DNA from 3 places in the Streptomyces sp. RK9 genome. Region 2 is predicted to be linked to each of the others. Evidence: riboswitches for the same ligand, from Rfam matches in the RefSeq annotation. Region 2 holds a riboswitch; each other region holds the start of a gene.
What was found. Region 2 has a riboswitch for cobalamin ahead of AB6L24_RS31560 (ribonucleoside-diphosphate reductase subunit alpha). Riboswitches for the same ligand answer to the same signal wherever they lie in the genome.
Positions count from the first base shown of each region.

Region 1 (3,267 bases), on a different replicon from region 2:
GCCCTGCGCGCCGTCCTCACCGAGCACGGCCCGACCGACTGGCGCGCCTGGGACACCCTGACCACCGAGTCACGCGTCCTCGCCCTCCTCGGCCCCGCGGGCCCCGTGCCCGTGGCCCGCGACGGCGAGATCGTCACCGCCGTCCTGGACCGCACGCCGTTCTACGCCGAGTCCGGTGGCCAGGACAGCGACGCGGGCCGGCTCTCCGGCGCCTCGGTGGAGGCCGACGTGCTCGACGTGCAGCGACCGCTGCCCGGACTCGTCGCACACCAGGTCCGCGTCACCGCGGGCGAACTGGCCGTCGGCGACCCCGTGCACGCCGCCGTCGACCCCGAGTGGCGCCTCGGCGCCCGCCAGGCCCACTCCGGCACCCACGTCCTGCACGCCGCCCTGCGCGAGGTCCTCGGCCCCACCGCCCTGCAGTCCGGGTCCTACAACCGCCCCGGCCATCTGCGCCTGGACTTCCCCTGGCGCGGCGGGCTCTCCACCACCGTCCGCAGCGAGGTCGAGGAGGCCGCCAACCGCGCGCTCCGCCGCGACCTGCCCGTCGGCGTGCGCTGGATGACGCTGCCCGAGGCCAAGGAGCTCGGCGCGCTCGCCCTGTTCGACGAGACGTACGGCGAGCAGGTACGGGTCGTCGAGATCGGCGGCGCCTGGTCGCGCGAGCTGTGCGGCGGCACGCACGTCGAGCACGCCGCGCAGGTCGGCGTCGTCGCGCTGACCGCCGAGTCGTCCGTCGGCGCGGGCATGCGGCGCCTGGAGGCCGCCGTCGGCATCGAGGGCTTCGCTCATCTGGCGCGCGAGCGCGACCTCGTCGCCCGCATCGCCGAGCAGGTGCAGGCGCCCCGCGCCGAACTGCCCGAGCGCATCGCCGGACTCCTCGACCGGCTCAAGGCCGCCGACCGCGAGAACCAGCGGCTGCGGCAGGCGGCCCTCGCCGTCCGCGCGGGCGAACTGGCGGACCGGGCGGTCGACGTGGCCGGCACGGGCGTCGTCACCGCCACCGTGGACGGCGACGCCGGGGCCGCCCGCACCCTCGCCCTGGACGTGCGCGGGCGGCTGCCCGGCGAGCGCCCGGGCGTGGCCGCCGTGGCCCTCACCGCTGACAAGCCCGTACTCGTCGTCGCCGTGAACAAGGCCGGGCGCGCGGCGGGACTGTCCGCGTCCGCGCTGGTCAAGCGGCTGCTCGGCGGGCGGGGCGGGGGCTCGGACGAGGTGGCGCAGGGCGGCGGGGCGAGCGCGGCGGACCTCACGTCCGCGCTGGCGGGCCTTGCCGGTGTCGTACGCGCCGAACTGGGGGCGTGACACCCCACTAGGAGCTGGACAGGGGGTTCCCACGGCAAGTGGGAACCCGTCCGCTGTGGACTTACTAGGACGTCCAAGTATATGTTCGTGACGAAGCCCGCGGTGCAGGGAAGCCGGTGTGAATCCGGCGCGGTCCCGCCACTGTGACCGGGGAGTGCGTTCTCGCGTGACACAACGCCACTGACGGAGAAGTCCGTTGGGAAGGCGGGAGAACGGGCGCTGATCCGGGAGTCAGGATACCGGCCGTGGGGTGTTCCGTGTTGTCCACGAGGATGGAGCAGACACGCATGGCCCCGGTGCGCACCCACGACCCAGGTGATCCGGCGATGCGAGCGACAACCCCCGCTGTCTGACGGCCCCCTGGCCGTTCGCGTCCCTCTGTCCGACCGTCACCCCGGCATGCCCGCGCACGCCGCCGACGGCCGGTCGGGCGCGCCCGTCCCCGGATCCACACCTGACGAAAGAGCAGGCTCCCATGGTCCGTGAACTGACCCACTTCATCGGCGGCAAGCACATCCCGGGAACATCGGGCGCGCACGCCGACGTGTACGACCCGAACACCGGCGAGATACAGGCCAGCGTCCCGCTCGCGAACCGCGCGGAGACCGAGGCCGCCATCGCCGACGCGGCCGAGGCGCAGCGCGAGTGGGGCGAGTGGAACCCGCAGCGCCGCGCCCGCGTCCTGATGCGGTTCCTGCGGATCGTCGAGGGCGAACGCGAGTCGCTGGCCCGGTTGTTGTCGGCCGAGCACGGCAAGACCGTCGCCGACGCGCACGGCGACCTCCAGCGCGGCCTCGAGGTCGTGGAGTTCGCCGCGGGCATCCCGCACCTGCTCAAGGGCGAGTTCACCGACAACGCGGGGACCGGCATCGACGTGCACTCGCTGCGCCGCCCCATCGGCGTCGTCGCGGGCATCACGCCGTTCAACTTCCCCGCGATGATCCCTCTGTGGAAGGCCGCGCCCGCCATCGCCTGCGGCAACTCCTTCATCCTCAAGCCGTCCGAGCGCGACCCGTCCGTCCCGCTGCGCCTCGCCGAGCTCTTCCTGGAGGCGGGCCTGCCGCCGGGCGTCCTGAACGTCGTCAACGGCGGCAAGGAAACCGTCGACACCCTCCTGGAGGACCCGCGCGTCGAGGCCCTCGGCTTCGTCGGCTCCACGCCGATCGCCGCGCACATCTACGCCACCGCCGCCGCCCACGGCAAGCGCGCCCAGTGCTTCGGCGGCGCCAAGAACCACATGATCGTGATGCCGGACGCGGACCTCGACCAGGCCGTGGACGCCCTGATCGGCGCCGGATACGGCTCCGCGGGCGAGCGCTGCATGGCGATCTCCGTGGCCGTGCCGGTCGGCGAGTCCACCGCCGACGCCCTGGTGGCCCGCCTCAAGGACCGCATCGGCGCGCTGCGCATCGGCCGCTCCGACGACCCCGAGGCCGACTTCGGCCCGCTCGTCAGCCGCGACGCCCTCGACCGCGTCCGCTCCTACGTCGACCTCGGCGTCGAGGAGGGCGCCGAACTCGTGGTCGACGGCCGGGACTTCACCCTCCCCGGCCACGAGGACGGCTTCTTCGCGGGCGCCTCGCTCTTCGACCGGGTCACCCCGGACATGCGGATCTACCAGGAGGAGATCTTCGGCCCGGTCCTGTCCGTGGTCCGCGCCGCCGACTACGAAGAGGCGCTGCGGCTGCCCAGCGAGCACCCCTACGGCAACGGCGTCGCGCTCTTCACCCGCGACGGCGACACCGCACGCGACTTCACCCGCCGCGTCGACACCGGCATGGTCGGCGTCAACGTCCCCATCCCGGTCCCCGTCGCGTACCACACCTTCGGCGGCTGGAAGCGCTCCGGCTTCGGCGACCTCAACCAGCACGGGCCGGACTCCATCCGCTTCTACACCCGCACCAAGACCGTCACCTCGCGCTGGCCCTCCGGGGCCAAGGAAGGCGCGAGCTTCACCATCCC
Region 1 is NZ_CP173703.1:519,593-522,859, reverse strand. Features, by position in the region: gene alaS (alanine--tRNA ligase) at 1-1,305, shown strand, start outside; cobalamin riboswitch at 1,371-1,568, shown strand; gene AB6L24_RS02255 (CoA-acylating methylmalonate-semialdehyde dehydrogenase) at 1,781-3,267, shown strand, end outside.
Region 1: linked by a shared signal. The riboswitch ahead of AB6L24_RS02255 (CoA-acylating methylmalonate-semialdehyde dehydrogenase) and the one ahead of AB6L24_RS31560 (ribonucleoside-diphosphate reductase subunit alpha) in region 2 are both predicted to bind cobalamin.

Region 2 (3,267 bases):
CATCAACTTCCAGCTCCTCGGCGGCATCTGGATCCTGCAGACCATGCCCGCCCTGGTCGGCGGCCTGTTCACGCGCTGGTTCCACCGGTGGGCGCTGCTCGCGGGATGGGCGGTCGGCATGATCTACGGGACGGTCGCCGCGTACGGGGTCGCCTCGCCGACGCAGAAGCACTTCGGCGGCTCGTCCAAGGAGATCCCGGGCATCGGTGAGATCGGCTACATCGGCCTGACCGCGTTCGTCCTGAACGTCGTCGTGACCGTCGTCCTCACCTTCGTCCTGCGGGCCGCGGGCGCCCCCGACGGCGTCGACGAGACGTCCCCGGAGGACTACACCGCGGACGCCGGCGACAAGGGCGTGGCGGTCGAACTGCCGAAGGTGGGTGCCGGGCACTGACGCCCGGGGCCCCGGCCCCGCCTGGAGGCCGCCGCGTCCCCGCCCGGGGCGCGGCGGCCTTCGCCGTGCCGCCTCCGGCCCCGAACCGGCGTACGAAAGAATGGGCCCATGCCGCGCACTCACCTCCTGCTCCCCGCCGCCCTGCTGCTGCTCGCGCCCCTCGCCCTCACCGGGTGCGGCACCGAGACCGCCGGGTCCGAGAACAGGGCCTCCGAGGACGCGGGCTCCGGCGCCGGATCGACGCCCTCCCGGGCCGACCTGGAGGACCGCGCCCGCGCCGCCCAGACCCGGACGGCGCACGTGTACGTGACCGAGGCCGACGGGTTCACGCTGGCGGAGCAGTCCGTGGGCGTCCTCGGGGACGACGGCTTCCAGGCGGTGTACGTGGCGAGGAAGGGCGGCGCGCAGATCAAGGTCGGCGTGGAGCGGGGCACCGTCGACGACACGTCCTGCCGAGGCCTCCACCCGCCCGCGAAGCGCTGCGAGAAGGACGGCAAGGGCTGGTACCGCACGCCGGGCCCCGGCGCGCCCGACAGCACCGACGCGTCCGGCTCCTGGCACGCGTACGCCCGCTCCGAGCACGGCCTGCGCATCCAGCTCTCCGCCGACCCCGCCCTCGTGGACCGCGACACGCTGCGCGCCGCCGCCGAGGAGGCGCACCGCGCGGACGCGGCCGAGCTGGACGCCGTACTGCCGAAGAAGACCTCCCCCGCGACGCCGGTGGAGCGCGGCGACATCCCCCGCGACGGCGACGGCGCGCCCCAGGACCCGCCGGGCGCGGGTGGCTGAACGCCCCCTCGGAATGCCACGCCCCGCCCCCGAGTTGAGGTTCAGGGCGCCCCGTCGCGCGACAGCGCCACTACCCTCCGACACAACATCTAGGGGTGGCACCGAAAGCCAGCACAAGATGTATGCTCGTCCTCGCTGTCGCCGCAGGGGAATCCGGTGCAAGTCCGGAACTGTCCCGCAACGGTGTACTGGTACGCATTTGTGCGCTCGCGCCCGCAACATGCGCCGGTGAGTCCGACGACCTGCCGACAGCGCACCTGGACCGTCCGGTCCCGGTGCCAGAGACGTCCGGGCCTCGCGGAATGGGTTGGTGGACGCGGAGTCGCCCCTGCGCGGGCGCGTCCGTGCCGTCCTGCCCCCTCGAAGGCCCAGAGCCGAGCGAGGGAGAGCACCACGTGACCATCGCGCCCGCCGAACCCGCGTCAGCGCAGGCCGCCGAGCAGGCCGAGGCCCAGCAGGCCGCGCAGACCACCGACGGACCGGGGACCGCCCTGCTGCGCGTCCTGACCGACCTCACCGCCGACCTCCCCGACGCCGACCCCGGCCGGGTCGCCGCCGCCGCGCTGCGCGGCCGTTCGGCGAAGGCCGACGAGGTGGAGCTGCGGGAGCTCGCGATCGAGGCGGCCGCCGGCCTCATCTCCGAGGACCCCGCGTACTCGCAGCTCGCGGCCCGGCTCCTGACCATCGGCATCCGCGAGGAAGCCGCCTCGCAGGGCGTCACGTCGTTCTCCAAGTCCGTCGCCGTCGGCCACCGCGAGGGCCTGATCGCGGACCGCACCGCCGAGTTCGCCACGCTGCACGCGGAGCACCTCGACGGCCTCGTGGACGCCGCGCTCGCCGACGGCGCCGACCGCCGCTTCGGCTACTTCGGCCTGCGCACCCTGCACAGCCGCTACTTGCTCCGGCACCCGATCACCCGCAAGGTCGTCGAGACCCCGCAGCACTTCATGCTGCGCGTGGCCGCCGGTCTCGCCGAGGACGCCTCCGAGCGGGCCCTGGACGAGGTCGCCGCGCTCTACCGCCTGATGAGCCGTCTGGACTACCTGCCGTCCTCGCCGACGCTCTTCAACTCCGGCACCCGGCACCCGCAGATGTCGTCCTGCTACCTCCTGGACTCGCCGCTCGACGAGCTGGACTCGATCTACGACCGCTACCACCAGGTCGCGCGGCTCTCCAAGCACGCCGGCGGCATCGGGCTCTCGTACTCCCGTATCCGCTCGCGCGGCTCCCTGATCCGCGGCACCAACGGGCACTCCAACGGCATCGTGCCGTTCCTGAAGACGCTCGACGCCTCCGTCGCCGCCGTGAACCAGGGCGGCCGCCGCAAGGGCGCCGCCGCGGTCTATCTGGAGACCTGGCACTCCGACATCGAGGAGTTCCTGGAGCTGCGGGACAACACCGGCGAGGACGCCCGGCGCACCCACAACCTGAACCTGGCGCACTGGATCCCCGACGAGTTCATGCGCCGCGTCGCCGCCGACCAGCCGTGGTCGCTGTTCTCCCCGGCCGACGTGCCCGAGCTCGTCGACCTGTGGGGCGAGCAGTTCGACGCCGCGTACAAGAAGGCGGAGGCGGCCGGTCTCGCGCAGAAGACCATCCCCGCCCGTGAGCTGTACGGCCGGATGATGCGCACCCTCGCGCAGACCGGCAACGGCTGGATGACCTTCAAGGACACCGCCAACCGCACGGCCAACCAGACCGCCGAGCCCGGCCACACCGTCCACTCCTCCAACCTCTGCACGGAGATCCTGGAGGTCACGGACGACGGCGAGACGGCCGTGTGCAACCTGGGTTCGGTGAACCTGGGCGCGTTCGTCGACACGGCGAGCGGCGACATCGACTGGGAGCGGCTCGACGCCACCGTGCGCACGGCCGTCACCTTCCTCGACCGCGTCGTGGACATCAACTTCTACCCGACCGAGCAGGCCGGGCGCTCCAACGCCAAGTGGCGGCCCGTGGGCCTCGGCGCGATGGGCCTCCAGGACGTCTTCTTCCAGCTGAAGCTGCCGTTCGACTCGCCCGAGGCGCGCGCCCTTTCCACCCGCATCGCCGAGCGCATCATGCTCGCTTCGTACGAGGCGTCC
Region 2 is NZ_CP173704.1:2,540,963-2,544,229, reverse strand. Features, by position in the region: gene mctP (monocarboxylate uptake permease MctP) at 1-394, shown strand, start outside; gene AB6L24_RS31565 (hypothetical protein) at 503-1,183, shown strand; cobalamin riboswitch at 1,289-1,448, shown strand; gene AB6L24_RS31560 (ribonucleoside-diphosphate reductase subunit alpha) at 1,579-3,267, shown strand, end outside.

Region 3 (3,267 bases), on a different replicon from region 2:
GCTGCTCGGCGAAGTACTGCACCATGTCGTTGCGTTCGGGCTCGCCGTGCACCAGGACGTCGATGCCGGTCTTCTCCTGGAAGGAGATGACCTCGCGGATCTCGTTCTCGATGCGCTGCTCGTACCCGGCGGTGTCGATGCGCCCCGCGCGCAGGTCGGCGCGGGCCGCGCGCAACTCCGTGGTCTGCGGGAACGAGCCGATGGTGGTCGTGGGAAGCAGCGGCAGGCCGAGGTGGGCGCGCTGGGCGGTCGCCCGCGCGGTGTACGGCTGCGAGCGACGGCCGTCGGCGTCGGTGACGGCCGCGGCCCTGGCCCGGACGGCCGGGTCGTGGGTGATCGCAGAACCGGCGCGCGAGGCCAGGTCGGCCCGGTTGGCGGCGAGTTCGGCGGCGATGGTGTCCGTACCCTGCGCGAGGCCCTTGGCCAGGGTGACGATCTCGCCGGTCTTCTGCTGGGCGAACGCGAGCCAGCGCAGGATCTGCGGGTCGATGTCGCGCTCGGCGGCGGCGTCGATCGGGACGTGCAGGAGGGAGCAGGAGGCGGCGACGTCGACCCGGTCGGCGAGGCCCAGGAGCGTCCCCAGGGTGGCCAGGGACTTCTCCAGGTCGTTGATCCAGATGTTGCGGCCGTTGACGACACCGGCGACGAGGCGCTTGCCGGGCAGGCCGCCCACTGAGGCGAGCGCGTCGAGGTTGGCGGCGGCCGCGTCCGTGAAGTCGAGGGCGAGCCCGTCGATCGGGGCCTTCGCCAGGACCGGCAGGGCGTCGCCGAGCCGGTCGAAGTAGGAGGCGACGAGCAGCTTCGGCCGGTCGGTGAGGGCGCCGAGGTCGCGGTAGGCGCGCTCGGCGGCGTTGAGGTCGGCCGGGGTGCGGTCCTGGACGAGGGCGGGCTCGTCGAGCTGCACCCATGCGGCGCCGGCCGCGCGCAGGTCGGCGATGACCTCCGCGTACACCGGAAGGAGCCGGTCCAGGAGGGTCAGCGGCTCGAAGTCCGCGGCGACGCCCGGGGCGGGCTTGGCGAGCAGCAGATACGTGACGGGGCCGACCAGGACCGGACGGGCGGCGAGGCCGAGCGCGAGGGCCTCCTTCAGCTCGGCGACCTGCTTGGTGGAGTCGGCGCTGAAGACGGTGTCGGGGCCGAGCTCCGGCACGAGGTAGTGGTAGTTGGTGTCGAACCACTTGGTCATCTCGAGCGGCGCCACGTCCTGGGTGCCGCGGGCCATGGCGAAGTAGCCGTCGAGGGCGTCGGCGTCGACGGCGGAGCGGTGCCGCTGAGGAACGGCGCCGACCATGACACTCGTGTCCAGGACGTGGTCGTAGTACGAGAAGTCGCCGGTCGGCACCTCGTGGACACCGGCCGCCGCGAGGCGCTGCCAGGTGGAGCGGCGCAGCTCCGTCGCGGTCTCCTTCAGGGCTTGTGCGGTGACGCGGCCCTTCCAGTACCCCTCGATCGCCTTCTTGAGTTCACGGCCTGCGCCCTGACGGGGGTAGCCGTACACGGTGGCCCGTGCTGCCGCGGCTGCGGACTTCGCTGTCACGGAAATCTCCTTCGCGAGATGACTCCTGAGAATCCCGGGACGGGACACGGACGCGAAGGGATGACGAACAGGACGGACCGCACACACGCCACTGGCACGGTGCTCCGCCTGTATGCACGCCGACCCGCCCACGAGGTCACCGGGATATCCGCACGCGATCGGTCACGTACGGGCAACGGGCAGGTCTTCGGACTCGCGGGCACGTCCGCCGAGGCGGACACCTACTGACCGTCGCTTCCCGGATCCGCGGCCGGATCCAGTGCTCATGACGGTGGTCGTTCCCACTCACCGCTGCGGGGCAGTCCCGGATTCCCACCGGGTTCCCTCTTACGACGCGCCTGCCTGGCGGACAGGGCGAACCAGCTGCACGCGTCAGATTAGAGGGTGGACGCGCTCCTGGGCAGCGGTGTTCACATTCCGGAACGTGAGATGAGACACGGGTCGGGGTCGTTTGGGCGCACGCCCGCACGGCCCCGACCTCGGCACGTCCTAGTGGAACTGCTCTTCTTCGGTGGAGCCGGAGAGCGCGGTGGTGGAGGAGGCCGGGTTGACCGCGGTGGACACCAGGTCGAAGTAGCCGGTGCCGACCTCGCGCTGGTGCTTGACGGCGGTGAAGCCGTGCTCCTGCGCGGCGAACTCCTTCTCCTGCAGGTCGACGTACGCGGTCATGCCGTGGTCGGCGTAGCCGCGGGCGAGGTCGAACATGCCGTGGTTGAGGGAGTGGAAACCGGCCAGGGTGATGAACTGGAACTTGTAGCCCATGGCGCCCAGTTCGCGCTGGAACTTGGCGATCTGGTCGTCGTCGAGCGCGGCCTTCCAGTTGAAGGAGGGCGAGCAGTTGTAGGCCAGCATCTGGTCGGGGTGCTCGGCGTGGAGGGCCTCCGCGAACTCGCGGGCCTGGGCGAGGTCGGGGGTGCCGGTCTCGACCCAGATGAGGTCGGCGTACGGGGCGTAGGCGAGGCCGCGCGCGATGACGGGGGCCATGCCGTTCCGGACCCGGTAGAAGCCCTCGGCGGTGCGCTCGCCGGTCACGAACTCGGCGTCGCGCTCGTCGACGTCGCTGGTGAGGAGGTTGGCGGCGAGCGCGTCGGTGCGGGCCACGATCAGGGTCGGCACATCGGCGATGTCGGCGGCGAGGCGGGCCGCGTTGAGGGTGCGGACGTGCTGGGCGGTGGGGACGAGGACCTTGCCGCCGAGGTGGCCGCACTTCTTCTCGGAGGCGAGCTGGTCCTCGTAGTGGATGCCGGCCGCGCCCGCCGCGATCATCGCCTTGGTCAGCTCGAAGGCGTTCAGGGGGCCGCCGAACCCGGCCTCGGCGTCGGCCACGATCGGGGCCAGCCAGTCCACGGCGGAGTCGCCCTCGCTGGTGGCGATCTGGTCGGCGCGCAGCAGCGCGTTGTTGATGCGGCGGACCACCTGCGGCACGGAGTTGGCCGGGTAGAGCGACTGGTCGGGGTAGGTGTGCCCGGCCTGGTTGGCGTCGGCGGCCACCTGCCAGCCGGACAGGTAGATCGCCTGCAGCCCCGCCTTGACCTGCTGCACCGCCTGGCCGCCGGTCAGCGCGCCGAGGGCGTGCACGTAGTCCAGCTCGTGCAGTTGGCGCCACAGCCGTTCGGCGCCGCGCCGGGCCAGGGTGTGCTCCTCGCGGACGCTGCCGGACAGCCGCACGACGTCCGCGGCGCTGTACGTGCGCTCGATCCCCTGCCACCGCGGGTCGGTCGCCCACCGCC
Region 3 is NZ_CP173703.1:4,631,520-4,634,786, forward strand. Features, by position in the region: gene metE (5-methyltetrahydropteroyltriglutamate--homocysteine S-methyltransferase) at 1-1,537, opposite strand, end outside; cobalamin riboswitch at 1,698-1,916, opposite strand; gene aceA (isocitrate lyase) at 2,027-3,267, opposite strand, start outside.
Region 3: linked by a shared signal. The riboswitch ahead of metE (5-methyltetrahydropteroyltriglutamate--homocysteine S-methyltransferase) and the one ahead of AB6L24_RS31560 (ribonucleoside-diphosphate reductase subunit alpha) in region 2 are both predicted to bind cobalamin.